DNA from 3 places in the Klenkia sesuvii genome. Region 3 is predicted to be linked to each of the others. Evidence: riboswitches for the same ligand, from Rfam matches in the RefSeq annotation. Region 3 holds a riboswitch; each other region holds the start of a gene.

Region 1 (9,999 bases), on a different contig from region 3:
ACACCTCCTGGTCCACCACCGTCGCACCACCCCGCCGGAGGTCCCCCCGGATGCTCGGGTAGGACGTCAGCGTGCGGCCCTCCAGCACCCCGGCCTCCAGCAGCGTCCAGGGCGCGTGGCAGATCGCCGCGACGGGCTTGCCCGCGTCGAAGAAGGCCGTGACGAAGGCGAGCGCGTCGCCGTCCTGGCGCAGGGTGTCGGGGTTCACCGCACCGCCGGGCAGCAGCAGCCCGTCGTAGTCGGCGGCCGCGACGTCGGCGACCAGGTGGTCGACGGGGTAGGTGTCGCCCGGGTGGATGTCGCCGTTGACGCCCTGCACGGTGCCGTCCTCGACGCCGTCGGGCACCGACAGCAGGTGCACGGTCGCGCCCGCGGCCTCGACGGCCTTGCGGGGCTCGTCGAGCTCGATCTGCTCCACGCCCTTGGCGGCGAGGATCGCGATGGTCTTGCCGGTCAGTTCAGCCATGCCGCTCCCGGTGCCCGTTCCGCCCCGGGGTCGAAACGGCCCGGGGCGTCCGAGGGGCGGCCGCCGGGCGGTTGCCGGGCGGTTGCCGGGTGTTCGGGGGATCAGTACCAGCCGGTGGACTGCGAGTGCGCCCAGCCCCCGCACGGCGAGCCGTAGCGCTCGTCGAGGTAGACGAGGCCGGCGTCGATCTGGCGGAAGCCGTTCGACGTCTTGGCGATGCCGGTGCCCGCCCAGGTGGAGTCGAGGAACTGCGGGATGCCGTAGGCCGTCGAGGTGGGGTTCTGCGCGGTCGGGTCCCAGCCCGATTCCCGGCCCCACAGGCTCTCCAGGCAGGAGAACTGCCGCTCGTCACCGCCCAGCTGGGCCAGGGCGTAGTCGTGGAAGTCCTGCGTGGTGGCGTTCGCGGCGGCGGCCTCGGCGGCAGCCGCCGCCTCGGCCTGCGCGGCGGCGGCGGCCTCGGCCGCGGCCTGCGCCTCGGCTGCGGCCTGCGCCTGGGCGGCGGCCTCGTCGGCGGCGGCCTGGGCCTGCGCGGCGGTGGCCTCGTCGGCCTCGCGCTGGGCCCGGCTGGCGGCCAGCTCCTGGAGGTGGCCGCTGAGCTCGGTGGCGGCCGTAGTGCCGTCGGCCGGCGCGACGATGCCCAGCTGCTGGGCGACGCTCACCGTCTGCGCGACCGGGTCGACCTGCTCGGCCTCGGCGTCCGGGCCGGCGCCGATGAGCACGTTGACCAGCACGGCGCCGGCGGCGGCCGCGGCCAGGTACACCGCGGGACGGCGGACGGGCACGAGGCGGTGCCGACCCCGGGCGAGGGCCGCCACGGTCTCCTCGGCGCTGCGGACCACCTCGAACTCGGCGGTGATGGTGCCCACCCGGAGGAGGGGCTGCTGACCGTCGCGGTCGGCAGGGCGTGCGGAATGGCGTGCGCTCATGCGGGCGTGCGGGTCCTCGTCTTCCGGTGCGCCGACCGTGCGGGTCGGTGCGGCCGCCTACCGGGTTAGCTGACGGGTTCGGGCGGGAAGAAGCCCTACCCGGCCTCGGCGCACCCGCAGGCGCGCTCCGGCCGGGATTCACCCCGGTGCTGCGGTGGGTCCCCGGTTCACCTGCTGCCGCGGGCTGCGCTGCCCGCGACGGTGACTCAGCGGCGTCCGGTGGGTCTCCCGGGGAGGGAGGTTCGCCCGACCGGACGCGCCCACGTTACGAGGACGTCACACGAGATGACAACAGCCCCACGCGAACAACACAGGTGTCATCCGCCTCACGGCAGTCGCCACACCGTGGTGCGACGCGCGACGTCCACCCCGGAGTCGGGGACGTCGTACCCGGCCACCTCGTGCAACCCGTCGGGCAGCTGGGAGCGACCGGGGTCGCCGACCAGGACGACGGCCCCCCGCACCCAGGCGGTGAACAGCCACGGCCGCACCCGGTCGGCCATGCGCAGGTCGTAGAACACGTCGCCGGCCAGCACGACGTCGACGTCGGGCTCGTCGTCGAGCACGTCACCGACCGGCTCGACGCCGGCCACCCCGTTGGCGGCGGCGTTGAGCGGGATGACCGCGAGGGCGTAGGGGTCCACGTCGCTGGCCACCACCCGGGCGGCACCGGCAAGCGCAGCGGCGATGCCGACCAGCCCGCTGCCGGCGCCCAGGTCGAGCACGGTGCGGCCGGCCACCAGCTCCGGGTGGTCGAGCACGTGGCGGGCCAGCGCCTGGCCACCGACCCAGGCCGCGGCCCAGAACGGCGAGGCCTCCCCCGCACCCGGGCCGTCGTCCATCGCCTGCCAGAGGGCCGTGACGTCGTCGGCGAGGTGCAGCGCGACCTCGGGCACCAGCGGCGGGCGCACGAGCCGGGTGTGCTGCGCGAAGAAGTCGGCGGGGACGGTCATCGCCGCGCCCCGCGTCGCACCCGGCTGACCATCGCCGTGTACAGCGGGGTGAGCACGACGCCGTCGCCGGCCAGCCGGTCCCGCAGCCGCCGGCGGTGGGTGAGGACGCCGACCAGCCCGATGGCCCAGAACAGGTACTGCACGGCGAAGGCCGCCTTGAACGCGCCGAGGTCGTAGGCGGTGGAGCTGCCCGGGGTCATCGCGTCGAGCACCGCCCCCACCGCGAGCACGACCAGCAGCGACGCCACGAACCCGCCGATGTTCACCACCCCCGTCGCGCTGCCCAGCCGGTGCACCGGGTTCCAGGTGCGGGCGTAGTCGAACCCGATCATCGAGCCCGGGCCGTTGGTGGCGAGCACGACGACCAGGACGACGAGCACCCACAGCGGCGCCCGCCCGGGCCACAGCAGCACGACCGTCCAGCTGGCGACGGTGGCACCGGCGATGCCGAACACCAGGGCCGAGCGGCGCAGCGGCCACCGCCCGCACAGCTTGCCCAGCAGCGGGCCCACCGCCATGCCGACCACGACGAGCAGGGTGAGCAGCCCGGCCGCGGTGGCCGGGGCCAGGCCCTGGCCCAGCACGAGGAACGGGTAGCCCCACAGCAGGGCGAAGACCGTGCCGGAGAACTGGGTGACCAGGTGCGTGTACAGGCCGATGCGGGTGCCCGACTCGCGCCAGGCAGCGGCCACGTTCTCGCGGATCTCGGCCCACCCGGCCACCGGGGCGACCGGCGCCCCGGGTGGGGCGTCGCGCAGGCCGGCCACGACGAGGACGGCGACCAGCACGCCGAGGGCCGCGGCACCGGTGAAGGTGGCCGTCCACGAGCTGTGGTGCAAGGCGAGCACCAGGGGGTAGGCGGCGGCGACCTGGCCCAGCTGGCCCAGGATGCCGGTCAGCTGGGTGACCACCGGGACGGTGGGCCCGGTGAACCAGAGGGTGACCACCCGCAGCACGCTGATGAAGGTCATGGCGTCCCCGGCACCGACCAGCACCCGGGCGGCGACCGCCGTCGGCACGTCGGAGGCCACGGCGAGCAGCAGTTGCCCCGCGGCCATCGTGGTCGCACCGGCGGCCACCATCGCCCGCGAGCCGAAGCGGTCCAGGGCGACACCCACGGGCACCTGCAGCCCGGCGTAGACCGCGAGCTGCAGGACGAGGAAGAGGCTGACCGCCGACGCCCCGGCGGAGAAGCGTTCCTGGGCGTCGACGGCGGCGACGCCCAGCGATCCCCGCTGGAAGACGGCCACGGCGTAGGCGAGCAGCCCGACGACCCAGACGGCGTAGGCGCGGCGGGTGTTCACGCCCCACGATGACACCTCGGCGCCCCGCGGTGTTCCCGGCCGGTGGGTGGGATCGGTCTCCCCCGGGACGGGCAGGATCGACCCGTGCAGGATCAGGGCATGCGGACGGAGCTGGGCCGGGTGAGCGGGCCGCACGGCGAGGTGGCGCTCTGGCGCCGCACCGGGGACGACGGCACCGTGGTCACCGAGCTGGTGGTCGACGGCGTCTTCGCCATGGACGACGTCGACACCTCCACCGAGCGGGCCCTGGCCACCGAGGCACTGGCCCGGGTCGAGGGTGGCGACCTCGCCGTCCTGGTGGGCGGGTTGGGCCTGGGGTGGACCGCGGCGGCCGTGCTGCGCGCGCCCGGGGTGGCCGAGGTGGTGGTCGTCGAGCTCGAGGACGCGCTGCTGGAGTGGGCCGCGGCCGGTCTGCTGCCCGGGCTGCCCAGCCTCGCCGACCCCCGGTTGGACCTGGTGGCCGGCGACGTCGCCTGCGCCTTCGCGCCCGACCGCTACGACGTGGTCCTGCTCGACGTGGACAACGGGCCCGACTTCCTGGTGCACGGGTCCAACGCCGGCCTGTACGGCGCGTCCGGGCTGGCCCGCGCCCTCGGCGCCGTGCGGCCGGGCGGGGTGCTGGCGATCTGGTCGGCCGACCCCTCGCCGACCCTGCTGGGGCGCCTGGCCGACCTGCCCGGTGCGGTTGCGGCCGAGCAGCTGGTGCTGCCGGTCGAGCGGGAGGGCCGGGTCTTCGAGTACGCCGTGCTCCTGGTTCGTCGCAAGTGACCGGGTAAACCACGTTTCCGCCCGCCCCGAGCGGGACACCCGGGTCACCATGACTGCTCCGGACACCACCACCGAGACCCGCACCTTCGCCGACCTGGGGAAGGAGATGTGGTCCTACCTCACCGGCAAGGGCGCCGCCATCAACTACGAGTTCGTCGACATGACCGTCGAGGTGCCCCGCGAGATCGGCGCCGACGCGCCGCGGGCCACCTGGAAGCTGAACGGCACCCTGCGCATCACGACCGCCGAGGGCGTCTCGCAGGGATGAGCGACCGCCTCGTCGTCCGGGCCGACCTGGCGATCGCCGTCGGCGACGTCGCCGCCCGGCTCACCGGCGACGGGTCGGACCTCACCCTCGCCGCGACGGACCCGCTGGCCCTGTGGCGGGCCGTCGTCGGCACCCCGTGGCCGACCGGGGCCCGGTTGCGTCCCGGTCGGGTCGCGGTCGGCCGGCTGGCCGACGAGCTGGCCGGCCGCGGCGTGCACCTGGACGTGACCGGGCCGCACGGCCGGGTGGTCGAGCTGGGGGCAGGGGTCTCCTCCCCCGCCGGCCGGGCCCTGACCGGCTCGGCCGCCGTGCGGCCGGGGTCGGCCCGCACCGTGACCGCGACCGCCCGGGCGGCCCTGCCCGACCGGTGGGTCCGGCTCGGCGCGGTGGCGGCCCTCCTCGCCCTCGCCGGGACCTGGGCGGCCCGCCGGCGGTGAGCCCGGGGCCACCCGTGGGCGACCACCTCCGCGGTCCACTCCTGGGCCGCCGCCAGCAGCCCGTCGACGTCGACGTCCAGCGGCACCCCGCCCCCGGTCGGCCGGCCGGTGACCGGGTCGCACCACGCCGCCGGGCCGGCCAGGTGCACGCGCAGCAGCCGGCGGTCGTCGCGGGCGGCGTCGAGCACCCACCACAGGGCCGGCTCCGCGGCGACCACGCCGCGGCCGACCAGGCCGTCGGGGGCCTCGGCGACCGTGCGCAGCCACGAGCCGAGCTGGGCACCCTCCCAGGGCGTCAGGCACGGCTCGCGGAACACCCAGTGCCGCCCCTCGGTCGTGTGCACCTCCCCCCGCACCACCAACCAGGCCAGCGACCAGTCAGGCCGGGCGAGCTCCACGGCGCGCACGTCGACCGCCTGGCGGCGCAGCACCCGCAGGTCGACCCAGGCGCCGTCGGCGGAGCGGAGCCTCACGGCGGGCCGGTCAGCCGCGCGGCCGGTCGAGCAGGGCAGACATCTCCGTCAACCCGAAGAACGCGGCCGTCTCCCGCGCGCTGGGGCCCCCGCCGTCGGGGTCCGCGCCGGCGTCCAGGAGCGCCTCGACCGACGGCGCCGACCGGCGGAAGGCCGCCGCGGCCAGGGCGGTCTGGCCGCGGTCGTTGACCCGGGCAGGGTCGGCGCCCAGCTCGAGCAACCGGACGACGGCGGCCGGGTGGTCGTGGTAGGCCGCGAGGATCAACAGGGTGTCGCCGGCCCCGTTGGTCAGGTTCGCCGGCACCCCCGCCCGCACGTGCTCGGCGAGCTCGTCGGCTGCACCCGCGCGCGCCAGGTCGAACACCCGCGCGGCGAGCTCGACGACGTCCGGGTCCACGGGGCCGCTCACCGGGCCGCTCACCGGGCCGCCCAGTGCGCCGGTCGCGACGCCGACCCGTCCAGCCGGGTGGCCGCGTCGCCCTGCGCGGCCTCGAGCTGGGCCCGGGTGAGGAACAGCGCCCCGCGCAGGTCCGCGCCGGCCAGCTGGGCGCCCCGGGTGTCGGCCCCGGTCAGGTCGGCCAGCCGCAGGTCGGCCCGGCGCAGGTCGGCCCCCAGGAGCACCGCCCCGCGCAGCACTGCCCCCCGCAGGTCGGCACCGCCCAGCGCCGCCCCCGCGAGGTCGGCGCCGCGCAGGTCCCGCGGCCGGGCCACCCCACGCCGGGCGTGCGCGGCGGCCCGGGTGAGCAGCGCGTTGACCTGTGCCCGCACGGCCCCGACCGGCTCGTCGCGCAGCTCCTCGACCCCGCCTCGTACCCGGCGGGCCAGCTGCGCGTCGACGACCGCGAGCTCGTCGGCCAGATCGGCGGGCAGGTCCAGCCCCCGGGCGGCCCGGACCAGCCAGCGCAGCTCCTGCAGCGCCCGCACCACCGGGAACACGACCGCCACCTGGTGCAGCTGGGCGGCGTCGCGCCGGTCCAGGCCCGGCCAGACGTGCTGGGTGACGTGCTGCCCGGCGCCGAAGCAGTCGTAGACCACGCAGCCGGGGAAGCCGCGGTCCCGCAGGACAGGGTGGATGCCGCACCGGTCGTCGGCGCCCAGGTGGGGGCACGCGGTCCCGGCCGGCTTGGTCAGCGCGAAGTCGGCCCCGCGCGAGAACGCCGGGACGACGCAGCACAGCGCGGCGCACCGGCGGCAGTCGGCCTGCAGCTCGTCGGCGCTCGGCGCGCGGGCCGAGGTCGGCGCGCTCACCGGGCGACCCGGCCGGTCAGCGCCAGCACGTGCTCCCAGGCGTCGTCGCACGCCTGGGCCCACTCGGCCGACGAGCGGTCGAAGAACGAGTGCGGGGCGCCCTCGTACACGGCCACGTCGACGTCGGCCCCGGCGGCCCGCAACCGGTCGGCCAGCGCCTGCTGGTCGGCGACCGGGGTCACCGAGTCGGCACCGGCCACCAGCAGGACCACCGGCCGGCTGGCGCGGTCCGCGGCGTCCCCGACGAGCGCGGGGCGACCGTAGAAGCCTGCGCACCCGGCCACGTCGACGTCCCCACCGGCCAGTCGCCACGCGTGGCTGCCGCCCAGGCAGAACCCCACCACCACCACCGGCAGGTCCGCCGCCGTGCGGTCGCGCAGGTAGGCCACCGCGGCGGCGACGTCGGTGTCCACGGTCTCCTCGGTCATCCGTGGCACGTGCGCCTGCCAGTCGAAGTCCTCCTCGCGGGTACCCGTGACCGGGACACCGGCGGTGCGGCCGAACCAGTCGAGGGCCAGCGCGGGCACACCGACCTCGGCGAACCGCTCAGCCAGTGCCACGTAGTAGGGGTGCAGCCCGCGGACGTCGGGCAAAACCACGACCCCGACGCGCGCGGGCCCGGCCGGCGCCGCGTAGGCGGCGGCGACGGAGATGCCGTCCCCGGAGGTCAGCGTCAGCGTGCCCCGTTCGGCGACATCGCCGGCGGGCCGGGGCGCAGCGGGCGGGCGGCTGTCGTGGTCGTGGCACATGCCCCGTTCCTACCCCCGTGACCGCCGGGGCGCCGGGTCAGGTGGCGGGTCAGGTCGCGGAGGCGTCGTCCTGCCGTTCCGCCCGGCCCCCGAACACCTCGGCGGAGTGCTGGCGGCGGGCGTCGCCCAACCACCGGTGCTGCCGGTCGGCCTGCTCCACCAGCCGGGCCACCAGCTCGGCGTCGACCCGGTGGTCGACCTCCGAGACACCCAGCAGGGTCTCGAACCCCGCCCGCTTGAGCAGCACGGCACCGGTGAGGAACTCGAACTCGATGACGGTGCTGAGCGGGGAGCGCCCGAGCCGGCCGTCGGGCTTGAGCCGGGACACCCGCTCGGCCACCCGGACCAGCACCTGCTTGGCACGGCTGGGCCCGATGCCCAGCGCGGCCATCGTGGACCGCAGCGCGGCCCGTTCCTCCTGCAGCTCGGCCAGCAGCTGGCGCAGCTGCTGCTCGTAGCCGTCGTCCCGGTGGTGGTCCAGCATGCGGCGCACCAGGGCGATGCCGCCGGCGGATGCCGCCAGGTGGTCGTTGCAGTAGATGCGGAGGGGCTCGAGGTCCACGGCGACATCCTGGGGCCACCGCGGCCCGCCCGCAGGCATCTCACATCTGAGATACCGTTCGGGGCGATGTCCCTCACCGAAGAAGCCACCGGTCAGTCCCTGCGCCAGATCGGCACGCTGGTCCGCGACGCCCGCCGCCACCACGGTCTCACCCAGACCCAGCTGGCCGAACGCCTGGGCACCAGCCAGAGCGCCATCGCCCGCATCGAGCAGGGCGCGCAGAACCTCACCCTCGAGCTGCTGGGTCGGTTGTCGGCGGCGCTGGACAGCGAGCTGATCACCGTGGGCCGGGGGGGCCCGACCCACCTGCGGGTCACCGGGGGCGGGGCGTTGAGCGGGTCGGTGACGGTCAAGAGCAGCAAGAACGCCGCCGTCGCGCTGCTGTGCGCCTCGCTGCTCAACCGCGGCACGACCACGCTGCGCAACGTGGCCCGCATCGTCGAGGTCGAGCGCATCCTCGACGTGCTGCGCTCCATCGGCGTGCAGGCCACGTGGGACACCGCGGGCAAGGACCTCACGATCGTCGTCCCCGAGACCCTCGACCTGGCCGGCATCGACGCCGACGCCGCCCGGCGCACCCGCAGCATCATCATGTTCCTGGGCCCGCTGATCCACCGGGAGCCCACCTTCGAGCTGCCCTACGCCGGCGGCTGCGACCTGGGCACCCGCACCATCGAGCCGCACATGATCGCCCTGCGACCCTTCGGCCTCGAGGTCGAGGCGCACGCCGGGGAGTACCACGCCCGGGTGACCACGCCCGAGGTCCGCGACCGCACCGTCGTGCTGACCGAGCGCGGCGACACCGTCACGGAGAACGCGTTGCTCGCCGCGGCCCGGCACGACGGCACCACCACCATCCGCAACGCCAGCCCGAACTACATGGTCCAGGACCTCTGCCTGTACCTGGAGCTGCTGGGGGTGCGCATCGAGGGGTTCGGCACCACCACGCTGGTCGTGCACGGCCGGCCCGTGCTCGACGCGGACGTCGACTACACCCCCAGCGAGGACCCCGTCGAGGCGATGAGCCTGCTCACCGCGGGCATCGTCACCGGCTCCGAGCTGACGGTGCTGCGGGCACCCATCGAGTTCCTCGAGATCGAGCTGGCCATCCTCGGGGAGATGGGGCTGCGCTACGACCTCACGCCCGAGTACCCCGCCGACAACGGCCGCACCCGGTTGGTCGACATCACCATCCACCCCTCGACGCTGGGGGCACCGATCGACAAGGTGCACCCGATGCCGTTCCCGGGGCTGAACATCGACAACCTGCCCTTCTTCGCGGTCATCGCGGCCACGGCCACCGGCGGCACCCTGATCCACGACTGGGTCTACGACAACCGGGCCATCCACCTGTCCGACCTCACCCGGCTGGGCGCCGACGTGCGGTTGCTCGACCCGCACCGCGTGCTGGTCACCGGGCCCACGCACTGGTCGGCCGCCGAGATCGTCTGCCCGCCCGCGCTGCGCCCGGCGGTGTGCATCCTGCTGGCCATGCTGGCCTGCAAGGGCACGTCGGTGCTGCGCAACGTGGACATCATCGCCCGCGGGTACGAGCAGCTCTACGAGCGGCTGGTCGAGATGGGTGCCCAGATCGAGGTGTTCAGCGACTGATGCCGCCCCCCGGCGCGCCCCGCGCCCGGATCGCGGCCGGGCGGCGCCACTCGGTCGGGCTGCGGGCCGACGGCCGGGTGCTGGCCGCGGGTCGCCCCGGCGCCGAGGAGTGCCGGACGGCGGACTGGGGCGACGTGGTGTCCGTCGCGGTCGGCTCGGTGCACACCGCGGTCAACACCGGCCGCGGGCACACCGTGGGGCTGCGCTCCGACGGCACGGTGCTGGCCACGGGGT
Region 2 (9,999 bases), on a different contig from region 3:
GGCCGGGCGCCCGGCCGGTGGCCTGCACGCGCGCGGTGCGGGCGAGCAGGGCGCGGGCGGTGGTCGGCTCGACGCTGGGCATGCCCTGCAGGCTAGGGGGTGGCGGCCGGGTCCCCGACGGGCAGACGGCCGGTGCGGGCGGCCCACCGCTCGAACCAGACGGTCGCGAACGGCGGCACCGAGGCCACCAGGGCCAGGGCGGCGGTGCGCAGGTCCCAGCGCAGCACCCGCCAGCAGACCAGGGCCAGCACGACGTAGACCACGAACACCGCGCCGTGCACCGGGCCGGCGATCTGCACCCCCAGCTCGGAGGTGCGCAGCACCCACTTGACGAACATGCCGGCCAGCAGCAGCGCCCAGCTGACCGCCTCGGCGAACGCGACGACGCGGAAGGCGCGGGCGACGGTGGGGGGTGCGGGGAGTGCGGCCACGACCAGCACCAACGGACACGTGGCCGCCGCCGTCCCCGGGTGTGACCGACCCCGCACAGCACGGAGCCCCGGTCACCGAACGGTGACCGGGGCTCCGGTGGTGCGGTGCGGGGGTCAGCCCGCGATGCGGCGGTAGGCCGTGGGCGCGGAGCCCATGGCGTCGATGCTGGCCACCTTGACGACGTCGCCGGACGTCGGGGCGTGCACCATCTGGCCGTTGCCGATGTAGATGCCGATGTGGCTGACCGGCGAGTAGAAGGCCACCAGGTCACCGGGCTGCAGCTGGCTGCGGGACACCGACTGGCCCATCGAGGCCTGGGAACGGCTCGAGTGCGGCAGCGAGATGCCGGCCGCGGCGTAGGCGTACTGCACCAGACCCGAGCAGTCGAAGCTGTTGGGACCGGACGCGGCCCACACGTACGGGGCGCCCCGCTTGGACATCGCCGTGTCGACGGCGACCTGGGCGGCGGCGGAGTTGGCGACCACGCTGCTGCCCGCCGGGGCGGCCGAGGCGCTGGACCCGCCCGAGCTGCTCGAGTTCGAGCTGCTCGAGCTGTCGTCGCGGTCGGCTCGGCTGGTGGCCGTGGTGCGTGCGGCGACCTCGGCCGCGGCGGCCTCGGCCGCAGCGCGCTCGGCGGCCGAGAGCCGTTCGTACTGGGCCTGGTACTCCGCGATCTCGGCGTTGAGCTCGGCCTGCTGCGCGGTGACCGCGTCGACCTGGGCCTGCGCCTCGGCGGTGGCCTGCTCGGCGGTCTGCTGGGCCGTGGCCGCGGCGTCGTTGGCCTGCTGCGCCTGGGTGAGCACCTCGGTGCTGTGCTCGGACAGGAGGTCCAGGGTGGCCGACTGCTCGACGAACTCGCCCGCCGAGCTGGCGGTCAGGAGGGTCTGCAGGCCGGCGAGCTGGCCGCCGCCCTGGTAGGCGGTGCGCGCCACGCTGGTCACCGAGCCGCGGGCGGCCTCGAAGTCCGACTGCGCGGTCTGGGCCGCGGCGACGGCCTGGGCCTGGGCGGCCTGGTCGGCCTCCAGCGCCACGCGCGCGTCGTTGAACTGCTCGGTGAGGACCTCGAGCTGGTGCCCGCGCTCGGCCACGAGCTGGGCGGCCTCGGCGGAGGTGGTGGGTTCGGGGGCGGCCTGGGCCGGGGCGGCGGTCACGAGGGTGCCCGCGGCGACACCGGCGGCGGCGAGGAGGGTGATGGCGGCGCGACGGCCCCGGAGGGCTGGACGGCGCGCAGGCGTGCTGGAACTCGCCATGTGCGGCGGGTGGTCCTTTCTCCCAACGGCCGCCTACCGGGTTAGCTGACGGATTCGGGCGGGAAGGTCGCCCGGCACGTCGGGCCCTCGCGGGCCGTCGGTGCTTCACCCCAGTGCTTCGGTGGGTCCCCGGTCCTGGCGCGCCCCGGTGGTGCTGGTGGTGGTGCTGGGGCGGCCGTGGTTCGGCGGCGTCCGGTCGGCTGTCACCCAGGGCGGGTGGCGGAACGATCCGTCCGGACGGCACGACGGTAGGTGTGTGACCGTTTCGTGACAAGTGAGCCCGTGCCGATTGTGGAGTTCCGCACGTTCGTCACCGGGACACGCCCTGAGCACGCTCACAACCGGTTACCGGACGGTTGCGTCCGGACCGGTGGGCCAGGATGCCGGGATGAGCTACGACGTGGTGGTGGTCGGCGGCGGGCACAACGGACTCGTGGCGGCGGCGTACCTGGCCCGGGCCGGCCGGTCGGTGCTCCTCCTCGAGCGCAGGGCGGCGCTCGGCGGGGCGGCGGTCAGCGAGGCGGTCTTCCCGGGGGTCGACGTCCGGCTCTCGGCCTACTCCTACCTGGTCAGCCTGCTGCCCGACCGGGTCGTCGCCGACCTCGACCTGGGCGTCGAGCTGGCCGACCGGGCGGTCAGCTCGGCGACCCTGCTGGGCGACCGGGCGCTGCTGGTCGAGCGCGACCCCGGGCCGGCCACCGCGGCCTCCTTCCGGGCGCTCACCGGCTCGGACGCCGAGTGGGCCGGCTGGCAGCGCTTCTACGGCCGGCTCGCCACCCTGGCCGAGGACCTCTCCCCCACCCTGGTGCAGCCGTTGCCCTCCACCGCCGAGCTCGAGGGCCGGCTGCGCGACCGGCAGCTGTACCGCGACCTGGTCGAGCGCCCGCTGGCCGAGGTCGTCGCCGACCACCTCGACGCCGACGTCGCCCGCGGGGTGGCGCTGACCGACGGCCTGATCGGCACGTTCGCCGACGTGCACGCCGCCGACGGGCTGGCCGGCCGCTGCTTCCTGTACCACCTGGTCGGCAACGGCACGGGCCTGTGGCGGGTCCCGGTGGGCGGCATGGGCGCGGTGAGCGGCGCGATGGCCGACGCCGCCCGCCGGGCCGGGGCCGACCTGCGCACCCGGACGGCGGTCACCGCCGTCGAGACCCGGGCCGACGGCGTCACGGTGCACTGGACCGACGACGAGGGGACGGCGCACGCCGCGGACGCCGCCCACGTGGTGGCCGGCTGCGCCCCCGCTGTGCTGGACGAACTGACCGGCGCCGCGCCCGCGCCCCGACCGGTGGGCGCCCAGCTGAAGGTCAACATGGTGCTGACCCGGCTGCCCCGGCCGCGCTCGGGCCTGGACCCGGCGGTGGCCTTCGGCGGCACCTGCCACGTCGACGAGGCCGCGTCGCAGATCGACGCCGCCTACGCCGACGCCGCGGCCGGACGGCTGCCGGGCACCATCCCGTTCGAGGTCTACTGCCACTCCCTCACCGACCCGTCGATCACCGGCGGCACCGGGCTGCACACGCTCACGCTGTTCGGGCTGCACACCCCGGCGACGCTGTTCACCGCCGACCCGGTGGGCGCCCGCGAGGAGGCGGTGCGCCGGGTGGTGGCCCAGCTCGACGCCCAGCTCGAGGAGCCGCTGGCCGACTGCCTGGCGACCGACGCCGACGGCCGCCCGTGCCTGCAGGCGGCGTCCCCGCTGGACGTCGAGGCGTCGCTGGCCATGCCGGGCGGGCACATCTTCCACGGCGACCTCAGCTGGCCGGTGGCGAGCGAGGCGCACCCGGCGGGCACCTGGGGTGCGGCGACCGCCCACCCGCGCGTGGTGTCGGCGTCCTCGGGCGGCACGGTGCGCGGCGGGGCGGTCAGCGGCCTCGGCGGCTACGCCGCGGCCCGGCATCTGCTGGGATGAGCCCGTGGAGACGACCGGCGCAGTGCTGCGCGGCGAGGGTGACCAGTACGAGCTCGTGACGCTGCAGGTCGGCGACCCGGGCCCCGGCGAGGTGCTGGTGGAGATGGCCTACGCCGGCCTGTGCCACTCCGACGAGCACCTGCGGCACTCCAACGCCGGTGGCCGCTACCCGATCGTCGGCGGCCACGAGGGGTCCGGGGTCGTGCTGGCGGTCGGGGCGGGGGTGACCCGGGTGGCCCCCGGAGACCACGTCGTGGCCAGCTTCCTGCCCGCCTGCGGCACCTGCCGGTGGTGCGCCTCGGGCCGGTCCAACCTGTGCAACCTGGGCGCCACCATCGGCACGGGCCAGCTGCCCACCGGCACCTGGCCGTTCCGGCTGGACGGCGAGGAGCTGGGCGCGTTCTGCATGGTCGGCGCGTTCGCCCGGCACTCGCTGCTGCACGAGGCGTCGGTGATCAGGATCCACCCGTGGCTGCCGCTGGACACCGCGGCCCTCATGGCGTGCAGCGTGCCCACCGGCTGGGGCTCGGCGGTGTACGCCGGCGGCACGCGGCCCGGCGACACCGTGGTCGTGGTCGGCTGCGGCGGGGTGGGGGCCAACGCGGTGCAGGGCGCGGTGCACGCCGGCGCCTCGCACGTCGTCGCCGTCGACCCGGTGGCCTTCCGGCGCGAGTTCGCGCTGACCGTCGGGGCGACCCACGCGGTGGGGACGTCGAAGGAGGCCGCGGCGCTGGCCCGCGAGCTGACCTGGGGCAACGGCGCCGACGTCGTCGTCCTCGCACTCGGGTCGACCGACGCCGAGAGCACCCGGCTGGCCGCCCGCTGCCTGGGCAAGGGCGGCACCCTCGTGCTCACCGCGCTGGCCGACGTCGCCTCCGACGTCACGCTGTCGCTGCAGGGCAACGGGGTGACCGCCTACGAGCACCGTATCCAGGGCGCGCTGTTCGGCAGCTGCAACGCCCACCGCGACGTCCCGATGCTGCTGCGGCTGGCCGAGGAGGGGAAGCTCGAGCTCGACCGCCTGGTCACCCGGCGGTACTCCCTGGACCAGCTGCACCAGGGCTTCGCCGACCAGGCCGCCGGCGAGACCATCCGCGGCCTCCTGGTCCACGGGGGCTGACTCCCCGCGCCGCAGCGCACCCACCGCCCGGGTGCGCCGCCGCGCGGGTCGCGACGCCGAACAGGCCCCGTGGGAGCGCAGCACGTCGTGGGTGCGCGCCCAGGCTGCTCCCGAGGACGCGCGGGCCGCACCTGCGCGCACCCGGCGGCCCGGTCAGCCCGGCGACCCACCGACCCGGTCAGCCCGGCGACCCACCGACCCGGTCAGCCCGCGGCACGGGTTCGGACGGCGGCGGCGCCCGCGGGGTGGTGGAGTGGGCCCGGTGACCCGCTGGCGCGCCGAGGCGATGTTCCTCGTGGGGTCGGTGCGGCGCGGGATGCGCGGTCGCGACCTGTCGCTCATCGCCGCCGGGCTCACGTTCTACGCAGGCATCTCCGTCGTCCCCCTGCTGCTGCTCGCCCTGGCGCTGGCCTCGGTCATCACCTCACCGGGCACGGTGCGCGGGTACCTCGACCAGCTCGGCGAGGTGCTGCCCGGCGAGCTCGGCGCCCCCGACGCCCTGGCCGCCCTCGCCGACGCCGGCACGACGATGACGCTGCTCGGCGGGCTGCTGGCCCTGCTGCCCATGACGTTCTGGGGCGAGGGGCTGCGCCGGGCCCTGCTGCGCTTCACCCCGCGCGAGGACACCTACACCGGGTGGCGGGGCCGGCTGGCCGTCGTCCCGCTGCTGGTGGTCGCCCCGTTCCTGCTGCTCGCGGCGCTCATGGTGGTGCCGGTGCTGGCCGACCTGCAGGCCACCGGGGGGTTCTGGGGCACGGTGGCGTTGATCGCGGTCGGCTTCTACTCGGTGCTGTTCGCCCTGGTCGGGCCCCTGGTGTGGGGGTTCCGCGTCGTCGCGGCCGGGGAGCTGGGTTGGCGGGCGATCGGCGTCGGCGCGTTCTTCACCGCAGCCTCGCTGGCCGGCTTCCTGCAGGGCTTCGTGCTGTTCCTGCGGCTCCCGCTGTCGATCGGGGCGCCGTTCGGCGGGCTCGACGTCGTCGGCGGGGTGGTGGCGCTGGGGCTGTGGCTGTTCCTGCTGCACCTCGTGGTCATCGCCGGCTGGCTGCTCACGCAGGCACTGGCCGAGCGGTTCTCAGCGGGCCGGCGGTAGCAGCCCCGCCCGGCGGGCGGCGTGCACGGCGGCGGTGCGGTTGCCGACGTCGAGCCTCCTCATGGCCGAGCGCAGGTAGGCCTTGACCGTCTCGGGGGCCAGGCCCAGCCGGCCGGCGATCTCGGCGTTGCCGGCCCCGAGCTCGACCAGGGCCAGCACCTGCACCTCGCGCGGGGCCAGCGCGACGGCCGGACCCGACGGTGCGGGCGCGGTCAACCCGCCGTGGATGGCCCGCAACCGGGCCCGCAGCACCGGGTCACCGGTCTCCTCCACCAGCCGGGCCAGGTCGGCCAGCGCCGCGGACGCCGGGTCGGGGGCGGTGCCCGGCCCGGCGAGGTCGTCGGCGAGCTGGTCGGCCACCGCCGCCATCGTCCGCAGCGCGCGGTCGCCCACCGGCCGGGCCTCGCGGTCGGCGGCGTAGAGCACCGCCCGCACCCGACCGTCGGCCAGCACCGGCACCGCCGCGACCGACGCCAGCCGCTCGGCGTCGACCACCACCCGGTCGAACTCGTGCGTGATGGTCGGTGTGCCCGCGTAGTCGGCGACCCGCTGCGGCGCGGCCTGCGCCAGCACCCGACCACCCAGCCCCCGCCCGGTGGGCACCGAGAGCCCGGCCAGCTCGCGGCCCCGGGTGCCGGCCAGCCGGGTGAGCAGCAACCGCGCCCCGCCCGGGGGGACGACGCCCGCGAACGCCACCGGCAGCCCGGTCCCCGACCGCAGCCGGCGCAGGGACCCCGGGAGCAGCCGGTCGAGGACGTCGTCCACCGCGCTCAGGTCCGGTCCGCCGACCGCAGCTGGTCGTCCCGGAACTCGCGCTCGCTGCCGGTCCCGGCGATCTCGACCTCGCGGTCGCGCAGCTCCACGCGGCGGATCTTGCCCGAGATGGTCTTGGGCAGGTCGAAGAACTCGATGCGGCGCACCCGCTGGTAGGGGTTCAGGTGCTTGCGGGCGTACCGCAGGATCGACAGCGCCGTCTCCTCGGTGGGCTCGTACCCGGGCGCGAGCGCCACGTAGGCCTTGGGCACGGCCAGCCGGACGGCGTCGGGCGCCGGCACGACGGCCGCCTCGGCGACGGCCGGGTGCTCGATGAGCACCGACTCGAGCTCGAACGGGCTGATCTTGTAGTCGCTGGCCTTGAACACGTCGTCGGTGCGCCCGATGAACGTGATGTAGCCGTCCTCGTCGACGCTCGCGACGTCCCCGGTGTGGTAGTACCCGCCGGCCATGGCCTCGGCGTTCTTCGCCGGGTCGCCCTGGTAGCCGGTCATCAGCGGCAGCGGGGCGGCCGCCAGGTCCAGGCAGATCTCGCCCTCCCCCGGGCCGGTCAGCCGCTCCCCGCTGACCGGGTCGACCAGGACGACGGGGACGCCGGGCAGCGGGCGCCCCATCGAGCCCGGCCGCACCTCCGACCCGGGTGTGTTGCCCACCTGTGCGGTGGTCTCGGTCTGCCCGTAGCCGTCCCGGATCGTCAGCCCCCACGCGCGGCGCACCTGCTCGATGACCTCGGGGTTCAGCGGCTCGCCGGCGCCGATGAGCTCGCGCAGCTCGCCCGGACCGCCGGAGAGGTCGGCGTTGATGAGCATTCGCCAGACCGTGGGCGGGGCGCAGAAGGTGGTGACCCGGTGCTCGCGCAACCGCTCGAGCAGCGACGCGGCGTCGAACTTCGAGTAGTCGAGGACGACGACGGTGCCCTCGGCGATCCACGGGGCGAAGAAGCACGACCAGGCGTGCTTGGCCCACCCCGGCGAGGAGATGTTCAGGTGCACGTCGCCGGGCTGCAGGCCCAGCCAGTACGTGGTCGAGAGGTGACCCACCGGGTAGCTGACCTGGGTGTGCTCGACCAGCTTGGGCCGCGAGGTGGTGCCCGAGGTGAAGTACAGCAGCAGCGGGTCACCGGGCGCGGTGCCCGGGTGCTCGACCGGGGCGTGCGGGCGGTCGGCGGCCTCGTGCAGGTCGGCCCAGCCCTCGGCCGCGCCCACGGAGATCCGCGTGCACTCGCCGGGGACGTCGGCGAACTTCGCGACGTCGGCGGCGTTGCAGATGACGTGCCGGGCACCGGTGCGGCTGATCCGGTCGCCGAGGTCGGCCGGCCCGACCGCGGTGGTGGTCGGCATGATCACCGCACCGAGCTTCATCACCGCGAGCATCGACTCCCAGAGCTCGACCTGGTTGCCGAGCATGACCACGACCGGGTCGCCGCGGCGCACCCCGCGCTCGGCCAGCCAGCCGGCCAGCTGGTCGGAGCTGCGCGAGAGCTCGGCGTAGCTGCGCTCGGTGGCGGTGCCGTCGGCGGCCAGGACCAGCAGCGCCGTGCGGTCGACCTCGCGGGCGACGACGTCGAACCAGTCGACCGCCCAGTTGAACCGCTCGCCCAGCTGCGGCCAGGCGAACTCGGCCCGCGCCCGCTCGTGGTCCCCCCGCAGCGCCAGCAGCTGGTCCCGGGCCGCCCGGTAGGCATCGGTCGCGGTCTCCGTGCTCGCGGTCATAACGCACCCCTGTCGCGCTCGCCGGGCGCGCCGGTGCGCCCGCGGGGCTGCATGATCGCCCGCCCGTCGGCACCCCCGGCACCCCCGTGCGCGGGTAGCGCGGCCCGCGCCCGCTGCACCACCGGCGCCACCGACCCCGGCAGCAGCGGGCCGACCGGCGGCAGCACGTCGACGGTGACGCCCTCGGCCAGCCGGTAGGGCCGGGTCGCCAGCAGCGGGCCGACCGCGCGGCGCAGCCGGGACACCTCCGCGCGCACGGTGACCGTGCGGGAGGGGTCGGCGAACAGGTCCTCGGCCAGCTCGGCCGCCGTCCGCCCGCCGGGCGCACCGGCGACCGCCAGCAGGATCTCGGCGTGCCGCAGGCCCAGGACGTCGGTCCAGGACCCCGACCCGGCGGTCACCCGCAACCGCGGGCGGTCGCCGGACAGGTCCAGGACGGCGTGCGTGGCCACCCCGGCGGCGTCCTCGTCGTCCACCCGCACGAGCCACCCTCCGGGCACCGGCTCGACGCGGCACGGGCCCAGGCCGGGCAGCACCGGCCGGCCGCCGTCCAGGTCCGCCGGGAGCACCACCCGCGCCGGCCCGGCGAACCCGGTGGCCGCGGCCGTGGTGCCGTCGGGGGCCAGCACCAGGGCCCGGCCGTCGAGCCGGGCCAGCAGCGGGCCGGCCACCCGGCGCAGCTGCTCCAGCGTGCGGTCGTGCGCGGCCCGCACCTCGTGCTCGGCCAGCGCCGCCACGGCCGAGACCAGGGCCAGCGCGCCGGGGTGCGCGGTGCGCGCCGGGCCGAAGAGGTCGACGACGCCCAGCAGGCCGCCGCCCACCGGGTCGCGCAGCGGGGCGGCGGCACAGGTCCACTGCTGGTGGCCGTCGACGTAGTGCTCGCCGCCGTGCACACCCACGGGGGTGCCCAGCACCAGGCAGGTGCCGATCGCGTTGGTGCCGACGGCGGGCTCGTCCCACGCCGCGCCGGTCACGAAGCCCAGCCCGTCGGCGCGGCGGCGCACCTCGGGGGCCCCGCCCTGCCAGAGCACCCGGCCGTCGACGCCGGTCACCACGACCAGCTGGCCGCAGGCCCGGGCCACCGGTTCGAGCCGCTCGCGCAGCACCGGGATCATCGGCGCCAGCGGGCCCGCGCCCACCCGGCGGGCCACCTCGGCGTCGGGCAGCACCGCGGGTGCCGGACCCCCGCCCGGGTCGACCCCGGCGGCGGCCACCCGCCGCCACGACGCGTCGATCAGGGGCCGGGCCACGACCCCAGCCTGTGACGTGGACCACGATCTGCGCAACCCTCTGCAACCCTGCCGCAGCGTCGTGCACGGGTGTCGCATGGACCCGGGGACGGCGACGAGGCCGCCCCGAGCGAGGAGGCACCCGCATGACCCAGACCCTCGAACGCCCCACCGACACCCCGGCCGGCCGGGTCGAGGCGTGGCTGCAGGCCTTCCAGGCCGCGCTCACCGCCCGCGACGTGGACGCCGCGGTCGAGCTGTTCGCCCCGACCTGCTTCTGGCGGGACCTGGTCGCGTTCACCTGGAACATCACCACCGCCGAGGGCCGCGACGCCGTCCGCGAGCGGTTGACCGAGGTGCTCGACCGCGTCGACCCCACCGGCTTCCGGGTGACCGAGGGCGAGGAGCCCACCGGCGCGGACGGCGTCGACGAGGCGTGGCTCCACTTCGAGACCGCCGTCGGGCGCGGGCGCGGCCATC
Region 3 (9,999 bases):
GCCCGGACGACGAGCAGCGCGATCCGCTTGTGCAGGTCCCAGCGCTGCATGGCCAGGGCGATCATGAACCCGCCCATGAACAGGAAGATGTTCGGGTCGGCGTAGGGCGCGGTCGCCTCCGACGTGCCGAGCACACCCAGCAGCGGGAAGGCCACGATCGGCACCAGGGCCGTGGCCGGCAGGGGCAGGGCCTCGGTCATCCACCAGACGGCCAGCAGGACGCCGACCGCCGCCGTGGCGCGACCGGCGTCGGACAGGTCGCCGGCCCCGCCCAGGGCCAGGTAGGCGACCACCGCGGCCACCGGGCCGGCCACGCGACCCACCCACAGGCGCCGGGTGGGCACCGTGCACCCCTCGGCGGCCTCGTCGAGCTTGCCGCGGTAGCGGTCGGCTGCGGTCTCGGTGGTCGGCTGCGCCACGGCAGGCCCCTCTGGGTCAGGGCGCCACCGCGGGCGCCGGCTCGACGCGGGTCCTGATCGTGCCCGCCCACCGTGACCACCGCCACAGGGAGCGCACAGGGTCAGCCCGGCGCCGGCGCCCCCAGCTCGTCGACCAGCAGGGCGACCAGGGCCTCGAGCTGGACGTCACCGGTCCCGGCGACCTCCTCGTCGGAGCCGTCGAGCGCCCGGGCGGCCAGGCCGGCCTTGCTGCCGATCAGCTCGGCGATGCGGGAGTCGATGGTCTGCGCGGCGATGATCCGCCACGCGGTGACCGGCTCGGTCTGCCCGATGCGGTGGCTGCGGTCGATGGCCTGGGTCTGCTCGGCGTCGGTCCACGACAGCTCGGCCAGGACGACGTTCGACGCCACCTGCAGGTTCAGCCCGACGCCGGCCGCGGTGAGCGAGCAGACCGCGACCTTGACGTCGGGGTCGGTGACGAACGCGTCGACCTGCTTCTGCCGGGCCGACGGCGTCTGGTCGCCGCGGATCGAGGAGAACCGCACCCCGGCCTTCTCGAACGAGGCCTCGGCGGTGTCCATGACCGCGATGTGCTTGGCGAAGAACACGACCTTGCCGGCGCTGCGGGCCAACTGGGCGGCGTAGTCGGCGGCCAGCTCGGCCTTGGCCAGGCCGATGCGCCGCATCATCGAGAACACGTTCTCGCCGGTCTGGCGGGTCATCGCGTCCTTGAGCTCGCTCTTGGCCACCCGGCGCACCAGGTCCATGTCCAGCTCGTCGTCGACGACGTCCCGGTAGGCCATCGCCGAGCGGTACTGGTGCACCATCCGCTGGGCCAGCTCGCGCTCGGCGGCCCGGATGGAACGACCCACGGCGCCGTCCAGCTCGACCGGCAGGTCGGCGATGCGGCGGGCCGGGATGTCGGCGGCGACGTCGACCTTGCGGCGGCGCACGATCCCCATGTCGATGACCGCGCGCCGGGCGGCGTCGTAGAACTCGCGGTCGGCCGGCACCAGCCCCAGGGACTCCAGCCGCTCGGTCAGCTCGGCCAGGGGCTTGCTGTCGTCGACCCAGCCCAGGAACCGCCAGATGGCCCGGAAGTCGTCGACGTCGTTGATGAGCGGGGTGCCGGTCAGGGCCATGAGCAGCGGCTTGGCGGTGCGCAGCCGCATGCCCTCGCTCAGCGCGAGCACGTGCTGCGAGCGCTGGGAGGTGACGTTCTTGATGAAGTGCGCCTCGTCGACGACCATCCCCCGGAACCCGAACTCGCCCAGCCACCCGCGGTGCCGGTCGAGCACCTCGTAGTTGACGACCACGATGTCGGCGAACCCGTCGACGGTCTCGCCGTCGCCCTGGACGACGGTCGCCGGCCGGTGCGGCGTCCAGACCGCGGCCTCGCGCGCCCAGTTGGTCTTCACGACGTTGGGGACGACGACCAGCAGCGGGTAGGCCATCGCCGCCTCGGCGGCCAGCAGCGCCTGGGCGGTCTTGCCCAGACCCGGCTCGTCGGCGAGCAGGAAGCTGCGGTGCCCCTCGGCGGCCGCGGCGACCAGCTGGCCCTGGTGCGACATCAGCTCGAGCCCGGGCGGGGTGAAGCGGCTGGTCGGGAACGGCAGCGGCATGCACGCCGGCGCGCCGCCGCTCGCTCGCTCGAAGGAGGTCAGCAGCGGGCCCATGAGCTCCCAGCCGGCCAGCCGCCCCACCCGCGGGCCCCGCTGCGCCGCGCCGGCCTCGTAGTCCGGGGCCAGGAAGGGGTTGGCCAGCTGGCGGGAGACCACCGACTGCGGGACGACCCGCCGTCCGACCTCGACCGGGGCGACCGGGGTGGGCTCGGGCTCGTCGTCCTCCTCGGGCTCCAGCCCCAGGTCCTGCCGGATCTCCTTGGCCACCTGGCGGGCCGCGGCGGAGACGACGGCGTCGTCCCCGAGCAGGGCCAGCAGGCCGGCGTCGCGGACGGCGGTGGTGGCCAGGATCGTGGCGATGCCCTCCAGCCGCTTCAGCTGCTCGGCGCGGTGGGCCTCGCTCCCCTCGGCGGTGCGCACCCGCGCGCGCTCCTCGCGCAGCAGCAGGGCGACGGCCTGGAACCGGGCCCGCACCGAGGGGGTGACGCGGCCGCGCTTGGCCGCTGCCTCCACCTCGCGGACGGTGCGCGCGAGGGCGCCCACGAGGTCGGTGCTGCGGGGGCGGTGCCCGCCCCGCCCGGCGGTGCGGCGAGCGCCGTCCCGACGCTGGCCTGCTCGAACCAACTGCGTCTCCTCCTGCTTGCGCGCGCTCCCGGCGCGGCGGTGCGCGGCGCACGAGCGCCGGGACGACGTCCCGGGTGCGCCGGACGGTGCGTGGACCGCTGGCCAGCAACGGCCCGGTCCGGTGCGGGAGCAGCCGCACGCCGACGACTGGTGGCGGGCCTTGCTCCCGACGCACAGGCTACGCGGACCGACACCGGCGCGGGAGACCGACCCGCCCGCCGACGTCCAGCAGGGTGTCGACGTGCGAACCCCGGGCATGCGACGACGTCAGCTGCTGGGCCTGGCCGCCTGGGGCACACTCGGCGCGGTGACCGCCGCCTGCTCCCGACCCGGCCCCGATCAGGGCACCACGCGCAGCGCCTACGGGTCCGACCCGAGCCAGTGGGCCGACCTGTACCGGCCCTCCGGCACCCCGCGCGGGGTGGTCGTGGTCATCCACGGCGGTTTCTGGCGGGCGCAGTACGACGCCTCGCTCGGCGAGCCCCTGGCCCGGTCGCTGGCGGCCGAGGGCTGGGCGGCGTGGAACCTGGAGTACCGGCGGGTGGGCAACGGCGGTGGGGTGCCCGCGACGCTGGACGACGTCGCGGCCGGGATCGACGCGCTCGCCACCACCGACCTCGACCTGACCCACGTGCTCGCGCTCGGGCACTCGGCAGGCGGGCACCTGGCGGTGTGGGCGGCCGGGCGCACCGGGGCCACGGTCCCGCTGACCGGGGCCGTGTCCCAGGCGGGGGTCCTCGACCTGCGGGCAGCGGCCGACGAGGGGTTGGGCGGCGGGGCCGTCGAGGCCTTCGTCGGCGGGCCGGTGGACGCGACCGTGGACCCGGTGCAGCAGGTGCCGCTCGCCGTCCCGGTGCGCTGCGTGCACGGGCGGTCGGACACCAACGTGCCACTGTCGCAGTCGCAGTCCTACGTGTCCGCGGCGACCGCGGCCGGGGCCGACGCGACGCTCACCGAGGTCGACGGCGACCACTTCGTGCTCATCGACCCGTCCGGGCCGGTGTGGCGGACCCAGCTCGACCTGCTGGCCGACCTCGCCCGCTGAGCGGGCGCGCACCCGCCCGCCAGGGCGCCCCCACGCGGCTGACCCCGGTCTCCGACCCGCACGGGGGCGCACCCGCCTCGCCCGTGCGGCCCGACGCGCCCCGACCGGCTCCCTGACCCGCATGGGCGCGCACCCGCCCGCCAGTGCGGTACCGCGGGCCGGATCGTCGGACCTGCCCAGCACACTGCGGGTGTGCCAGCCTTCTTCCTGCCCCGCGCCGCTGACCCCGACCAGGCCGAGCGGCTCTACGAGGCCCTCGCCGAGTTCGCCGGCTGCGAGCCCGCGCCCGCCGGCGAGCGCATTGCCGCGATCACGTTCGACGTCGACGGCGCCCGGTGGGTGGCCGCGGTCGGCGAGGAGCTCACCGGCACCCGCACCACCCGGCAGATGCGCCGCGGCGAGCTGCTCGAGCACACCGTCGAGCTCACCTCGCCGACCCGCGTGCTGGCGATCTACCCCGGCTCCCCCACCACCGTCGTGACCGACGCCGCACCCATCACCGGCGCCGAGTCCGAGTGGGCCAACCCGTTCACGGCGTCCCCGTCGGGGGTCACCCTCTTCGACCGGGCTTAGCCCGAGGTCAGTTCGCCCGCTCGACCGCTGAGGGCCGTCCTCGACGCGCCCACCGACGACCACGCTGCACCAGGACAGGTCCGCCACCGGCCACGACCCATTGCTCCGCCACCCACGACCCATGCCGGGAACAGCAGGAGCACGGTGGCCAGCAACGCCATCATCGGACCCCCGCTCTCGGCGACCCCACGATCCCCCGGCTGCCCCAGCGCCAGCTGCGCACCGCGTGCGATGTGCCTGCATGCGCACGCCGCTGTTTCGGCCCCCCTCCGCGGTGGGGAGGAGCCGCGGGCCTGGAGACCACGGGCGCAGCGACCGCGCGACCGAGGGGGACCCCCATGAAGGCAGTGACCTGGCACGGCAAGGGCGACGTCCGCGTGGACGACGTCCCCGACCCGACGATCCAGCAGCCGACCGACGCCATCATCCGCGTCACCACCACCAACATCTGCGGCTCCGACCTCCACCTCGTCGAGCCCCTCGCCCCGTTCATGAGCGTCGGCGACGTGATGGGCCACGAGACCATGGGCGAGGTGGTCGAGGTCGGCGGCGAGACCGGTGACCTGCGGGTCGGCGACCGGGTCTCCATCCCCTTCCAGATCTCCTGCGGGCACTGCTGGATGTGCGACCGCGGCCTGTACACCCAGTGCGAGACCACCCAGGTGCGCGACCAGGGGTCGGGTGCGGCGCTGTTCGGCTACTCGAAGATGTACGGCTCCGTCCCCGGCGGGCAGGCCGAGTTCCTGCGGGTGCCGCAGGCGCAGTTCACCCACGTCAAGCTGCCGGAGGGCCCGGCCGACGACCGGTTCGCCTACCTGTCGGACATCCTGCCCACCGCCTGGCAGGCCGTGGCCTACGCGCACGTCCCAGAGGGCGGCACGCTCGTCGTCCTCGGCCTCGGCCCGGTCGGCGACTTCGCCGCCCGCATCGGCCTGCACAAGGGCTACCGCGTCATCGGCGTGGACCTGGTCCCCGACCGGCTCGAGCGGGCCCGGCTGCGCGGTGTGGAGGTGGTCGACCTGCGCGAGCACGAGGACGACCTGGGTGACGCCATCCGCGACATGACCGACGGTCGCGGGCCGGACTCCGTCGTGGACGCGGTCGGCCTGGAGGCGCACGGCTCCCCCGCCACCACCTTCGTGCAGAAGGCCGCCGGACTGCTGCCCGACGTCCTCGCCGCCCCGCTGCAGAAGACCGCCGGTGTCGACCGGCTCGCCGCCCTGTACTCCGCCATCGACATCTGCCGGCGCGGCGGCACCATCTCGCTGTCCGGGGTCTACGGCGGCGCCGCCGACCCCATCCCGATGCTCACCCTGTTCGACAAGCAGCTGCAGCTGACCATGGGCCAGTGCAACGTCAAGAAGTGGGTGCCGGAGATCATGCCGCTCCTCACCGACGACGACCCGCTCGGCGTCGACACGTTCGCCTCCCACCGGCTGCCGCTGGCCCAGGCCCCGGAGGCCTACACGAACTTCCGCGCCAAGGAGCACGGTTGGCAGAAGGTCCTGCTCAAGCCCGCCGGCGTCTGAGCGGACGTACCGTCGTGGGGGTGAGCAGCACCCAGACCGGCATCCGCCTCGGGCACCGCTTCGCCGACGACCTGCCCGAGCTGTCGGTGCCGTGGCAGGCCGACCCGGCACCCGACCGGCGGCTGCTCGCCCTCGACGACGCACTGGCCGAGTCCCTCGGGCTCGACCCGGCCTGGCTGCGGACGCCGTCCGGCCTCGCGTTCCTCACGGGGAACGAGGTGTCCGACGGCGCCCGCCCGGTCGCCCAGGGGTACGCCGGCCACCAGTTCGGCAGCTACTCCCCCCGCCTCGGCGACGGCCGGGCACTGCTGCTCGGCGAGCTCGGGGACACCGACCTGCACCTGAAGGGCTCGGGACGCACCCCGTGGTCGCGCGGCGGCGACGGGCTGGCCGTCGTCGGCCCCATGCTGCGCGAGTACGTGATCAGCACCGCGATGCACGCGCTCGGCATCCCCACCACCCGGTCGCTGGCCGTCGTCGGCACGGGTCGCACGGTGCAGCGGGAGACCCCGCAGCCGGGTGCGCTGCTCGCCCGGACGGCGGCCAGCCACCTGCGGGTCGGGTCGTTCCAGCTCGCCCGGGCCACCGACGACCTGGACCTGCTGCAGCGGCTGCTCGACCACGCGATCGCCCGGCACGTGCCGGAGGCTGCCGACGCCGAGGTGCCCGCGCTGGCCCTCTACGAGCACGTGGTCGGGGTGCAGGCCGAGCTGGTCGCGCAGTGGATGCTGGTCGGGTTCGTGCACGGCGTGATGAACACCGACAACATGACCATCTCCGGCGAGACCATCGACTACGGCCCGTGCGCCTTCCTCGACGCGCACGACGCCGACACGGTGTTCAGCTCCATCGACTCCGGCGGCCGGTACCGCTACGGCAACCAGCCGCTGGCCGCGCAGTGGAACCTGGCCCGGCTGGCCGAGGCGCTGCTGCCGCTCATCGACCCGGACGCCGAGGCAGCGATCCCCCGCGCGGTCGCTGTCCTGGAGACCTTCCTGCCGCGCTACGAGGCGGCCTGGGCGGCGGGCATGCGGGCCAAGCTGGGGTTGCCCGCCGCCGCCGACGCCGACCTCGCCACCGCGCTGGTCACCGACCTGCAGGCCCTGCTGGACGCCAACCACCCCGACCACACCGGGTTCTTCCGGGCGCTGGGCGGGGCCGCACGCGGGGACGTCGAGCCCGCGCGGGAGCTGGTGCTCAACCTGGCGGCGTTCGACGCGTGGCTCGAGCGGTGGCGCGCCGCCGGACCGGACGCCGACGCCATGGACCGGGTCAACCCCGTCCACGTGCCGCGCAACCACCTCGTGCAGGAGGCGCTGGACGCCGCGACGACCGGCGACCTCGGCCCCCTCGACGAGCTGGTCGACGTGCTGCGCCACCCCTACGAGGAGCGGCCGGGCCAGGAGCGCTACCGCACCCCCGGCCCGAACACGGCCTACGTCACCTATTGCGGGACGTGAACTACGGCTGCGTCCTCAGCGGTAGTTCACGTGCGGGTGGTCGAAGTGGTTCGCGGTCGTGCCGCCGCGGTCCTCCATCATCACCCAGGAACCACCCGGCGAGGACAGCATGCGCTGCTCCCAGATGATGTACTCCACGCGCAGCTCCGACCAGTGGTCGATGTGGTACTGCACGATGGCGTCGCCGAGCGCCGCGTCGCGCATGACCATGTAGTCCAGCGCGTAGCCCGACGGGTGGCCGTGCGGGTCGGCGGCGCTGGCCCGGGTGCCGCCGAGGGTGATCGAGTCCGCGCCCGGCACGTTCGTGACGACGGCGTCGGCGGCGGCCTGCACGACCGCCTTCACCGGGCCCGCGCTGTTGGTGATCTTCGCGATCCCGGACACCGCGTTGGCCGGCGCCGCGGCGACGGCTGCGGCCTCGGCCGCCTCCTTCGCGGCGGCGGCGGCTGCCGCCTCGGCAGCTGCCTGCGCGGCGGCCTCGGCCGCGGCGGCCTCGGCGGCCTGCTGGTCGAGCACGGCCTGGTCGGCGGCGGCCTGCGCGGCGGACGCGGCGGCCTGCTGGTCCTCGCGGGTGCTGCGGCTGGCGGCGAGGTCGGCCAGCTGACCGAGGTCCGGGGCGGGGGCGACGTCGGCGGTCAGCCCGAGCGACGCGGCGACGCTGGCCGGCTCGGTCGCGGCCACCGGGGTCGACGCCGGCGCGGCGCCGATGAGGACGTGGGCCAGGACGGCGCCGGAGGCGGTCAGGCCGAGGTACATCGCCGGACGGCGCCGGCGGGTGGGCACGCCGTGGCGGCGTGCTCGGGGGGTCGCCATGCGGCGGCTCTCCAATTGCTCCCAGTGGCCGCCTACCGGGTTAGCTGACGGGTTCGGGCGGGAAGTCGCCCTACCCCTGACGGTCAGGTGTGACCGGCAGCGGGATGCACCCCAGGACTGCGGTGGGTCCCCGGCTCGCCCGTGCGCTGGCGGGGCCAGCGGGCGACTCGACGGCGTCGCCCCTGCGGGACGACCAGCCCACGGTAGCCACCCGCACAGCCGCGGCCAAGGATCAGCGGCGGATTCGTCACGTGATGTCGTACGCACGTGACAGCATCCGCGGCGTGAGCGAGACCCACCCCGCCGTCCGGGCGCTGCAGGAGCTGGTGCGGCACCCCACCGTCGCCGACCGCGACCCGGCCCGCACCGACCCCGCCCCGTTCGTGGCGCTGCGCGCGTCGCTGGCCGAGCACTTCCCGCTCCTGCACGGGCTGGAGCGGGTCGAGGTCGAACCGCACGCGCTGCTGGTGCGCTGGCCGGGCCGGTCCGCCGAGGGCCCCGTCGTCCTCATGGCCCACCTCGACGTGGTCCCCGCCGAGGGCCGGTGGACGCACCCTCCCTTCGGGGCCGAGGTCCACGAGGGGGCGGTCTGGGGCCGCGGCACCCTCGACGACAAGGGCGCCGTCGTCGGCATCTGCGCGGCGGTGGAGTCGCTGCTGACCGAGGGGTTCGTGCCCGCCCGCGACGTGTGGTTGTCCTTCGGGTCCACCGAGGAGGTGTCCGGCACCACCGCGGCCGACGCGGTCGCCGAGCTGCGCCGCCGCGGGGTGCGGCCGTGGTTCGTGCTCGACGAGGGCGGCGCGGTGGCCGCCGAGGCCTTCCCCCTGGTGGCCGCACCGCTCGCGGTCGTCGGGGTCACCGAGAAGGGCGTGACGTCGGTCGAGCTCGTCGCCGAGGGCGCCGGCGGCCACGCCTCCACCCCGGCCCCCGGCGGCCCCACCGCGCGGCTGGCCCGCGCCATCACCGCACTGGAGGCCGCGCCGCTGCCCCTGCGCGCCCCGGCACCCACGCTGGAGCTGCTGCGCCGGCTCGGCCCGCACCTGCCGGCACCGCTGCGGCCGGTGCTCGCCCGGGCCGACCGGCTGGCGCCGGTGCTCACCCGGGTGCTGCGGGCCGCCGGGGCCGAGGCGGCCGCGATGGTGCGGACGACGGTGGCGGTCACCACGCTGTCGGGGTCACCCGCGCTCAACGTGGTCGCCTCCACCGCGCGTGCCGGGGTCAACCTGCGGGTGATGGTCGGCGACACCGTCGAGGAGGTGCTGGCGCACGTGCGCCGCACCGTCGGCCCCGGCATCCGGCTCGAGGTCGTCGAGCGCAACGAGCCCAGCCCGGTCTCGCCCTGGGACGACGCCGCCTTCGCGCTGCTGGAGCGCATCACCGGTGAGCTGTTCCCCGACGCCGTGCCCACGCCCTACGTGATGATGGCCGCCACCGACGCCCGCTTCTTCACCGGCCTGTGCGACCGGGTCTACCGGTTCACCCCGTTCCGCATGACCAAGGCCCAGCGGGCGACGATCCACGCGGCCGACGAGCACATCGGGGTGGCCGACCTGCTGGCCGGGGTCGACTGGTACCGCCGCCTGGTCCAGGAGCTGCCGGCATGACCCGGGCCACCGCGCAGGCCCGGGCGCAGACGCTGTTCGCCGTCGTCGGTGCCCTGTCGGTGGTCGAGGTCGCCAGCGGGGTGCTGCAGGGCTTCTACACACCGGTGTTCTCCGACGTCGCCCGGGCGCTGGGCATCGGCGACGGCGACGTGAACTGGTTCGAGGCCGCGCAGCTGGTCGCCTCCGCCCTGCTGGTGCCGGTGCTGGCCCGGTTGGCCGACCTGCACGGGCACCGGCGGGTGCTGCTGGCCTCCACCGCCGTCACCGCGCTGGGCACCTGGGTGATGGCCGTGGCACCGGCCACCGGCCCGGCGGGGTTCGCCGTGTTCGT

The links. Region 3 has a riboswitch for cyclic di-AMP ahead of TEK04_RS10905 (VldE C-terminal domain-containing protein). Riboswitches for the same ligand answer to the same signal wherever they lie in the genome.
Region 1: linked by a shared signal. The riboswitch ahead of TEK04_RS20625 (aggregation-promoting factor C-terminal-like domain-containing protein) and the one ahead of TEK04_RS10905 (VldE C-terminal domain-containing protein) in region 3 are both predicted to bind cyclic di-AMP.
Region 2: linked by a shared signal. The riboswitch ahead of TEK04_RS15405 (C40 family peptidase) and the one ahead of TEK04_RS10905 (VldE C-terminal domain-containing protein) in region 3 are both predicted to bind cyclic di-AMP.

What each region holds. Positions count from the first base shown of each region.
Region 1 is NZ_JBAPLU010000036.1:5,169-15,167, reverse strand. It holds gene TEK04_RS20630 (type 1 glutamine amidotransferase domain-containing protein) at 1-466, opposite strand, end outside; gene TEK04_RS20625 (aggregation-promoting factor C-terminal-like domain-containing protein) at 568-1,392, opposite strand; cyclic di-AMP (ydaO/yuaA leader) riboswitch at 1,449-1,575, opposite strand; gene TEK04_RS20620 (class I SAM-dependent methyltransferase) at 1,719-2,345, opposite strand; gene TEK04_RS20615 (MFS transporter) at 2,342-3,649, opposite strand; gene TEK04_RS20610 (polyamine aminopropyltransferase) at 3,749-4,417, shown strand; gene TEK04_RS20605 (hypothetical protein) at 4,467-4,685, shown strand; gene TEK04_RS20600 (hypothetical protein) at 4,682-5,122, shown strand; partial or broken gene TEK04_RS21400 (WapI family immunity protein) at 5,158-5,595, opposite strand; gene TEK04_RS20595 (ankyrin repeat domain-containing protein) at 5,606-6,004, opposite strand; gene TEK04_RS20590 (pentapeptide repeat-containing protein) at 6,013-6,843, opposite strand; gene TEK04_RS20585 (dienelactone hydrolase family protein) at 6,840-7,592, opposite strand; gene TEK04_RS20580 (hypothetical protein) at 7,642-8,154, opposite strand; gene TEK04_RS20575 (helix-turn-helix domain-containing protein) at 8,221-9,765, shown strand; gene TEK04_RS20570 (RCC1 domain-containing protein) at 9,765-9,999, shown strand, end outside.
Region 2 is NZ_JBAPLU010000017.1:12,159-22,157, reverse strand. It holds gene TEK04_RS15415 (serine hydrolase domain-containing protein) at 1-82, opposite strand, end outside; gene TEK04_RS15410 (DUF3817 domain-containing protein) at 93-431, opposite strand; gene TEK04_RS15405 (C40 family peptidase) at 546-1,682, opposite strand; cyclic di-AMP (ydaO/yuaA leader) riboswitch at 1,697-1,833, opposite strand; gene TEK04_RS15400 (phytoene desaturase family protein) at 2,071-3,594, shown strand; gene TEK04_RS15395 (NDMA-dependent alcohol dehydrogenase) at 3,599-4,714, shown strand; gene TEK04_RS15390 (YhjD/YihY/BrkB family envelope integrity protein) at 4,977-5,804, shown strand; gene TEK04_RS15385 (helix-turn-helix transcriptional regulator) at 5,787-6,569, opposite strand; gene TEK04_RS15380 (AMP-binding protein) at 6,575-8,290, opposite strand; gene TEK04_RS15375 (GAF domain-containing protein) at 8,287-9,540, opposite strand; gene TEK04_RS15370 (NAD(P)-binding domain-containing protein) at 9,666-9,999, shown strand, end outside.
Region 3 is NZ_JBAPLU010000009.1:96,960-106,958, forward strand. It holds gene TEK04_RS10875 (SLC13 family permease) at 1-419, opposite strand, end outside; gene TEK04_RS10880 (DEAD/DEAH box helicase) at 521-2,563, opposite strand; gene TEK04_RS10885 (alpha/beta hydrolase family protein) at 2,886-3,689, shown strand; gene TEK04_RS10890 (hypothetical protein) at 3,882-4,262, shown strand; gene TEK04_RS10895 (zinc-dependent alcohol dehydrogenase) at 4,601-5,791, shown strand; gene TEK04_RS10900 (protein adenylyltransferase SelO) at 5,812-7,251, shown strand; gene TEK04_RS10905 (VldE C-terminal domain-containing protein) at 7,267-8,064, opposite strand; cyclic di-AMP (ydaO/yuaA leader) riboswitch at 8,078-8,226, opposite strand; gene TEK04_RS10910 (M20/M25/M40 family metallo-hydrolase) at 8,349-9,668, shown strand; gene TEK04_RS10915 (MFS transporter) at 9,665-9,999, shown strand, end outside.